DNA from 2 places in the Exiguobacterium sp. R-39 genome. Region 2 is predicted to be linked to the other one. Evidence: predicted binding sites of a transcription regulator. Region 2 holds the regulator's gene; the other holds the start of a gene.
The links. Region 2 encodes CtsR, which represses protease genes until heat stress. Its sites were predicted from a motif close to ATGGTCAATAAAGGTCAAACA; they were not measured.
Positions count from the first base shown of each region.

Region 1: a site for CtsR is predicted at 1,438-1,458, ahead of clpP (ATP-dependent Clp endopeptidase proteolytic subunit ClpP). Genes of this name have one in related genera too.

Region 1 is NZ_CP187965.1:2,433,845-2,438,072, reverse strand. Features, by position in the region: gene whiA (DNA-binding protein WhiA) at 1-363, shown strand, start outside; gene ACP26N_RS12830 (hypothetical protein) at 445-681, shown strand; gene clpP (ATP-dependent Clp endopeptidase proteolytic subunit ClpP) at 798-1,409, opposite strand; tRNA gene ACP26N_RS12820 (tRNA-Arg) at 1,563-1,638, opposite strand; gene ACP26N_RS12815 (RNA polymerase subunit sigma-54) at 1,805-2,956, shown strand; gene ACP26N_RS12810 (glutaredoxin family protein) at 2,953-3,216, shown strand; gene ACP26N_RS12805 (sugar-binding transcriptional regulator) at 3,331-4,228, shown strand, end outside.
Region 2 is NZ_CP187965.1:89,997-94,224, forward strand. Features, by position in the region: rRNA gene ACP26N_RS00510 (23S ribosomal RNA) at 1-2,301, shown strand, start outside; rRNA gene rrf (5S ribosomal RNA) at 2,348-2,463, shown strand; gene ACP26N_RS00520 (CtsR family transcriptional regulator) at 2,603-3,058, shown strand; gene ACP26N_RS00525 (hypothetical protein) at 3,075-3,503, shown strand; gene ACP26N_RS00530 (protein arginine kinase) at 3,496-4,228, shown strand, end outside.

The sequences.
Region 1 (4,228 bases), 740 kb from region 2:
GTCGGAGCAACGTATTCGATGTTACGGTTTGAGGATGTCCGGATTTTAAAAGATATGCGGAATTCGGTCAACCGGCTCGTCAACTGTGAGACGGCGAACCTCAACAAAACCGTCGGGGCGGCGTTACGCCAGGTCGAGAACATTAAGTTTCTCGAACGGACGGTCGGACTTGATGTCTTGCCGGACAAATTAAGAGAAATCGCCATCTTGCGGGTGACACATCAAGACGTAACCTTACAGGAACTCGGTGAGATGGTCGAGAGTGGTTCCATCTCGAAATCCGGGATCAATCATCGATTGCGCAAGATTGATCAAATTGCGGATAAAATCCGAAACGGGGAGTCGATGACCGGGGCTCTTTAGGGAGTAACTTGCGAGATGAACCATAGTCTACTATAATATATAGTCGATGCAACTAAATGTTCGAATTAAGGAGTTTTTGAAATGGCTAATGAGAAAAAACGTATTTCGCTGACAGTTGATGCGAAGTTTGATGAAGTGCTTACGAAAAAAGCGAAAACGATCGGTGTACCAAAAAGTACGCTCGTCGCCTTTGCGACATCGTTGTTCCTGAAACAATTGCAGGCGGAAGAAGAACTTTCACCTCATGCGAACGGAATCTACACATTGATTCGCGAAAACCACGATATCGTATCTGATATCACAGATTTGATCGACTAAAAAATAGGACCTCTGTCCGCGTCTGTTCTGAGAAGAGTGACGCAAAGGACAGTGGTCTTTTTTTGTACACAGGAAAAAAACCGTCCTCGCAATCTGCGAAGACGGTCTGGTGAAAATTACGCACGTTCCATGACGCGGTCGATTAAACCATAGTCAGCGGCTGCTTGAGCAGACATGAAGTTATCGCGCTCTGTATCACGCTCGATGACTTCAAGTGGTTGTCCTGTATTTTCAGCCATGATTTTGTTTAAGTGTTCACGCATTTTGATGATGCGTTCCGCATGGATTTTGATGTCCGATGCTTGACCTTGTGTTCCACCGAGTGGTTGGTGGATCATGATTTCGGCGTTTGGAAGTGCAAAACGTTTTCCTTTAGCGCCGGCTTGAAGCAAGAATGCACCCATTGAAGCAGCCATTCCGATACAGATGGTTGAAACTTGCGGTTTGATGAAGTTCATCGTATCGTAAATCGCCATACCTGCTGTGATTGAGCCACCTGGGCTGTTGATGTAAAGTGAGATTTCTTTATCTGGATCTTCTGCTGCTAGGAAAAGTAACTGGGCAACGACTGAGTTGGCGACGTTGTCGTCAATCGCGCTCCCGAGAAGGATGATGCGGTCTTTGAGCAAACGGGAATAGATATCGTAAGCACGTTCCCCGCGGTTGGTTTGTTCGATGACTGTTGGAATTAACATAGTCTTTGCCTCCTTATGGTTGGTATGTAGCACATATTCGACTTGTCCTTATCATAATCCTTTGGTCAACATTGGTCAAAAGATACGCTGTAGGTTTTATGTATTTTTCCGGAAACAGTGGCTGCTAAACATATCAGTATAGAAAAAAGGCAACACCGTAAACGGCATTGCCTGAAGATTCAAGTATGGTACACCCGGAGAGATTTGAACTCCCGACACCTGGTACCGGAAACCAGTGCTCTATCCCCTGAGCTACGGGTGCATGTAATTACTGAACAATTAATAGTATACCGACATTTTTTCAGAAAAGCAATACTAGATTTTCAAGTTTGCTGATTTTTTGTCAAAACGTAAGAGACGATTGAATGAAGGTCCATCCTATATAATAGAAGCAGAATCTATTTTAATCGGGAAAGGGAGGGGAACGGATGGAACAGAGACAGGAACAAGCACAACGTCTCGTGATGTCAGCCGCTCAGTTGTTTCAATTGGCGGTGCTGGAAGAGACGCGGGCAGAACTCGAGGAACGATTGTACCGAATCATCCGTCGTGCTACTCGGACTGAACATAATGGAAGAAAAATGATTCCGCCGGATTTAGCGCAGGTTGCAGACCGGATTGACTCATTTGAAGCGGAACTTCTTCAGCAAATACGTTTAGAATCGGTCAGACAGGAAATAGGATATATGGCGGAACAACTCATCCTGTACTTAGACGCGGATGGATTACTCAGAACGACCGATGCACGATTAGCAGTTTTGCTTGACTGTGAGGAGTCGACAATCAAGCAGGCACGACAACTGCTTCAGCAATGTGAACCGACCGGAATCGCGGCACGCTCGGAAGCGGAGTGTCGCCTGTTGCATGCCATGGAGCTTGAGGAAGACCGTTTGATTGATTTGGTCGCTGATCTGTCAGACGGGCAATCTCTTACAAACGTCTTGGAAAAGATTAATGACGGGACAGAGCGGAAACAAATGAAGCTACGGATTGAACGGTTACCGAAAACCCCACTCTTACCGACATCGACCACGATGACGATCCCGGAAGCCGATGTCGAGTGGGTCGACGGTCAGGTGCAAGTCAATTGGTATAGCTTAACACTTGATACGTCGTGGACGGATCTTGAGGAAGCAACACCTTTTTTGAGCGCCTATGAACGACGACGCAAAACCTTGCATTCGATTCTGGACGTTATCATTGCGCGGCAAATCCGTTGGTTCAAAGGGGAACTTCATTTAGAACCGTTGACGAAAAAAGAAGTCGCCGAACAAACGGGATACCATCCTTCGACGATTGGTCGGGCGATTGCCAACAAAACGATCCGGACGGTTCAGGGAACCCTTGAGCTTGAGAATTTTTTTGTATCGAAGACGAAAAGCGGCACATCGAGCTTTTTAATCAAGGCCCGAATCGCACAATTGATTCAGGAAGCGACCTCGCCGTTGTCGGATCAACAGATCGTCAACCGTCTCGACCTGGAAGGCATCCGGGTCGCAAGACGGACAGTCGCGAAGTATCGGGCGGGTCTGCACTTGACCCGGTCCGACATGACGAAACGACGAGAGGCGAATGAATGATGCCATCAAAAGAACACACGACCTTAACACTGTATTCACGTCCCGGATGTACGCTATGTGAGGAAGCCGCCTTCTTACTTGATTTCGTACTCGATGAATTTCCGGATTGGACGTTCGAAGAAATGAACATTGAAGAAGATGCTGCGCTCAGTCTCCGTTTTTTATATGAAATTCCTGTCGTCATGCATCAGTCTGAAATTTGGAGTTATGGCAAATTTGAGACAGAGGCGATAAGAAACCGCTTACTTGAAAAAAGTTAAAGGGCGAGGCTTGAATCCTTGTACGAGGGCTGTTATGATGAGGATGTACCAAGTGGGACAAGATATGACACGCGGGACGTAAAGTGTCCAGCAACTTGAGAGGAGCGGGAATACATGATTCGGCAGTTAGTACAGATCCAAAAACGAATCGTGCCTGATCTGATCGAAGAAATGCAGACACGTTACGACATACTTCATTATGTCCGGCTCATGCAGCCGATTGGCCGGCGGACCCTGGCAACAAGCCTCGGCTTGACGGAACGGGTATTACGCCGGGAAGTGGACTTCCTGAAAGAGCAGGGATTGCTCGAAGTGGCGACACAAGGAATGTCTTTGACGGATGAAGGGCGGATCGTCTTACGAAGTATGCACAGCGTGATGGCAGAACTGGCCGGTATTTCTGACATGGCGAAAGCCTTACAGGAAAAACTGGGTGTCCGGGATGTCGTCATCGTACCAGGGGATTCGGATCAAACCTTCTGGGTGCAACGCGATATGGGACGTGCGACGGTCGCACGCTTGAAACGGGAACTTTCTTCAGAAGTACACAACACGATTGCAGTCACAGGAGGTACGACGATGGCTTCCGTCGCGGCGATGATGTCGCCCGATAAGGAAAACCGTCCGATGACGTTCGTGCCGGCACGTGGCGGCTTAGGCGAAACCCTTGAATTGCAAGCGAATACGGTCTGCTCACGGATGGCATCCCGTGCACAAAGTGATTATCACTTATTGCACATACCAGACATGGTCAGTAAGGAAACGTTTGTGAAGATGGTGGAAGAGCCAAGCATTAAAAATGTGTTACAAATGATTAAAGATGCCTCAATCGTGGTACATGGAATTGGTGAGGCAAAAACGATGGCAAAACGTCGTCGCGCTTCGACCGAGTTACTGGAACAGCTTGAACAGGAACATGCGGTAGCGGAAGCATTTGGTTATTACTTCGATCGGGACGGAAAAATCGTGCACCGGGTGAAGACAGTTGGTCTTCAACTCGACGACTTAAAAC
Region 2 (4,228 bases):
TAGAATGAACCGGCGAGTTACGATAGCGCGCGAGGTTAAGCTGATGAGGCGGAGCCGTAGCGAAAGCGAGTCTGAATAGGGCGCCATAGTGCGTTGTCGTAGACCCGAAACCAGGTGATCTACCCATGTCCAGGATGAAGGTCAGGTAACACTGACTGGAGGTCCGAACCCACGCACGTTGAAAAGTGCGGGGATGAGGTGTGGGTAGCGGTGAAATGCCAATCGAACCTGGAGATAGCTGGTTCTCCCCGAAATAGCTTTAGGGCTAGCCTCGAGGTTGAGAGTTCCGGAGGTAGAGCACTGATTGGACTAGGGGCCCCCACAGGGTTACCGAATTCAGTTAAACTCCGAATGCCGGCAACTTATACTCGGGAGTCAGACTGCGAGTGATAAGATCCGTAGTCAAGAGGGAAACAGCCCAGACCGCCAGCTAAGGTCCCAAAGTGTATGTTAAGTGGAAAAGGATGTGGCGCTGCCTAGACAGCTAGGATGTTGGCTTAGAAGCAGCCACCATTCAAAGAGTGCGTAATAGCTCACTAGTCGAGTGGCGCCGCGCCGAAAATGTAACGGGGCTAAACATACCACCGAAGCTGCGGATTCCGTAAGGAATGGTAGGGGAGCGTTCCAAACCGCTGTGAAGCTGTACCGTAAGGAGCAGTGGAGCGTTTGGAAGTGAGAATGCCGGTGTGAGTAGCGAAAAGAGGGGTGAGAATCCCCTCCGTCGAAAGCCCAAGGTTTCCTGAGGAAGGCTCGTCCGCTCAGGGTTAGTCTGGACCTAAGCCGAGGCCGAAAGGCGTAGGCGATGGATAACAGGTTGATATTCCTGTACCACCGATCCACCGTTTGAACAATGGGGGGACGCAGGAGGATAGTGACGCATGCGGATGGAAGTGCATGTGTAAGTTTCGAGACCGTCTGATTGGCAAATCCGTCAGGCACCAAAGTCGAGGAACGATGCGGAGTCCCGTAGGGACGAAGGTCACGATTTCACACTGCCAAGAAAAGCCTCTAGTGAGGTGGAAGGTGCCAGTACCGTAAACCGACACAGGTAGGCGGGATGAGAATTCTAAGACGCGCGGGATAACTCTCGTTAAGGAACTCGGCAAAATGGTCCCGTAACTTCGGGAGAAGGGACGCTCTACATGAGTAGAGCCGCAGTGAATAGGCCCAAACGACTGTTTAGCAAAAACACAGGTCTCTGCTAAATCGCAAGATGACGTATAGGGGCTGACGCCTGCCCGGTGCTGGAAGGTTAAGGGGATGGGTTAGCGCAAGCGAAGCTTTGAACCGAAGCCCCAGTAAACGGCGGCCGTAACTATAACGGTCCTAAGGTAGCGAAATTCCTTGTCGGGTAAGTTCCGACCCGCACGAAAGGCGTAACGATTTGGGCACTGTCTCAACGAGAGACCCGGTGAAATCATAGTACCTGTGAAGATGCAGGTTACCCGCGACAGGACGGAAAGACCCCATGGAGCTTTACTACAGCCTGATATTGAGGCTTTGTGCATGATGTACAGGATAGGCGGGAGACGTCGAGACCGGAGCGCCAGCTTCGGAGGAGTCACCCTTGGGATACCGCCCTTCATGCATAGAGTCTCTAACTCGCAGCCGTCATCCGGCTGGAGGACCGTGTCAGGCGGGTAGTTTGACTGGGGCGGTCGCCTCCTAAACAGTAACGGAGGCGCCCAAAGGTTCCCTCAGAATGGTTGGAAATCATTCGTAGAGCGCAAAGGCAGAAGGGAGCTTGACTGCGAGACCTACAAGTCGAGCAGGGACGAAAGTCGGGCTTAGTGATCCGGTGGTTCCGCATGGAAGGGCCATCGCTCAACGGATAAAAGCTACCCTGGGGATAACAGGCTGATCTCCCCCAAGAGTCCACATCGACGGGGAGGTTTGGCACCTCGATGTCGGCTCATCGCATCCTGGGGCTGGAGTAGGTCCCAAGGGTTGGGCTGTTCGCCCATTAAAGCGGTACGCGAGCTGGGTTCAGAACGTCGTGAGACAGTTCGGTCCCTATCCGTCGTGGGCGCAGGAAATTTGAGGAGAGCTGTCCTTAGTACGAGAGGACCGGGATGGACGCACCGCTGGTGTACCAGTTGTTCCGCCAGGAGCATCGCTGGGTAGCTACGTGCGGACGGGATAAATGCTGAAAGCATCTAAGCATGAAGCCCCCTCCAAGATGAGATTTCCCTTTGAGTAATCAAGAAAGACCCCTCAGAGACGATGAGGTAGATAGGTCACGGGTGGAAGCATGGCGACATGCGGAGCTGAGTGATACTAATCGGTCGAGGCCTTGTTCTAGCAGATGATTGTTGATGACTTCAGTTTTGAGGGCGCGAGCCCGTCGTCTGGTGACGATAGCCAAGTGGTCACACCCGTTCCCATGCCGAACACGGAAGTTAAGCACTTGAACGCCGAAAGTAGTTGGGGGCTTCCCCCTGTGAGGATAGGACGTTGCCAGGCAAGTGAAGGACCGATCTGCATTTTGCAGGTCGGTCTTTTTGTGTATGCCAAATGAAAAGCCTAAATGGTTGCATTTCACTTTTAAGATGATTACTATTAAATCAAACAATAGTCAAAGATGGTCAGAGAGGTGGTGCCCATGCAAAACATCACAGATATCATCGAAGCCTATTTAAAGCAGATTTTACATGATGAGAAAAAAATTGAAATCAAACGCCAGGAAATTGCAGAACGTTTTGATTGTGTACCCTCACAAATCAATTATGTCATCAACACCCGTTTTACGGTTGAAAAGGGTTATTTTGTTGAAAGTAAACGTGGTGGCGGTGGGTATATCCGCATTCAAAAGATTGTCATTTTAGATAGTCATGATCTGTTAGATGAAGTCAGCCAATGGGTTGGAAACGATTTAACCGAACAAGCTGCAGAAGATTATCTGATTCGTTTAGTAAACGAGCAGCTGTTGACACGGCGAGAAGCGATTTTGATTCAATCGTTGTTGCAAAAGGAAAGTCTACCAATGGCACTTGAGGATCAACGCCGGATGCGGGCTCATTTGATGCAGACCGTCCTGCAAACCATTAAGCGACTGTGACACGGGAGGAATGTGTATGCGTTGTCAGCGGTGTGGTGAACGAGAAGCTGTCGTCCGTGTCAAACTCCCACAAGATCAAGAGGGAACAGAACAAGTTCTTTGTTCAGTTTGTGTAAAAGAACTGGCAAAAGCCTATCAAGAAACCGCTTGTCCTTCATGTGGGATGACACGCCAACAACTTTTACATTTGCGAAAAGTTGGTTGTGCAACATGCTATTCGTTTTTCAAAGAAGAAGTAGATGGGATGATTCGTCAGTTTCAACACGGTCATACGAAACATTATGGTTCACGTCCTGAAGAAGAGTCGGTCGAAAAAAGATTGGCACAACAGTTGAGTCGACTCAAAGAACAGTTGAACCGTAAGATTTTATCGGAAGACTATGAAGAAGCAGAACTCATTAAACAGCAGATTGTAAATGTGGAGGAGGATTTGCGCCATGTTTGAAGAACTATTGACGCAACCTCTTAGTCAAAAGATGGATCAACAGGCACCTTACGATGATATCGTCGTTTCGACACGAATTCGCTTAGCGCGTAATGTAGCCCATTATCCTTTTTCGACAAGAATGACAGAAGAACAGGCAAATGCGTTAATCAACGAAACAGAACGTCAATTATCCGGACTAAAAGGATTTCAATTCGGGCGGGTCGATCAAGTTGATGCCTTAACGCGAACTGCTTTAGTAGAAAAACATTTGATCAGTCCTGCCCTTGCGACACACCCACGAACCGGACTTTTTATCAGTGAAGATGAACAGATCAGTGTCATGGTGAATGAAGAAGATCATTTTCGTATTCAAACCCTGTTACCGGGTTTGCAGTTAGAAGAAGCTTTTCGGGTGGCAAAGCAGGTCGATCGTTTAATCAGTGAACGCTTCAAGATAGCTTTTGATGATACGCTCGGTTATTTGACGACTTGTCCGAGTAACGTCGGCACAGGCCTACGGGCCTCGGTGATGTTGCATTTACCGGGACTCGTCCTGACCAATCAAATCCAAGGGTATATTAAACACCTGCGGCAGCTCGGTTTTGCGATTCGCGGGCGTTACGGCGAAGGAAGCGATGCTTCCGGTCGAATGTTCCAATTATCGAATCAACGGACACTTGGTGCGAGTGAGGATATGCTGATTACGGATTATCAATTTGCTGTTGAAGCATTAATTGAGGCAG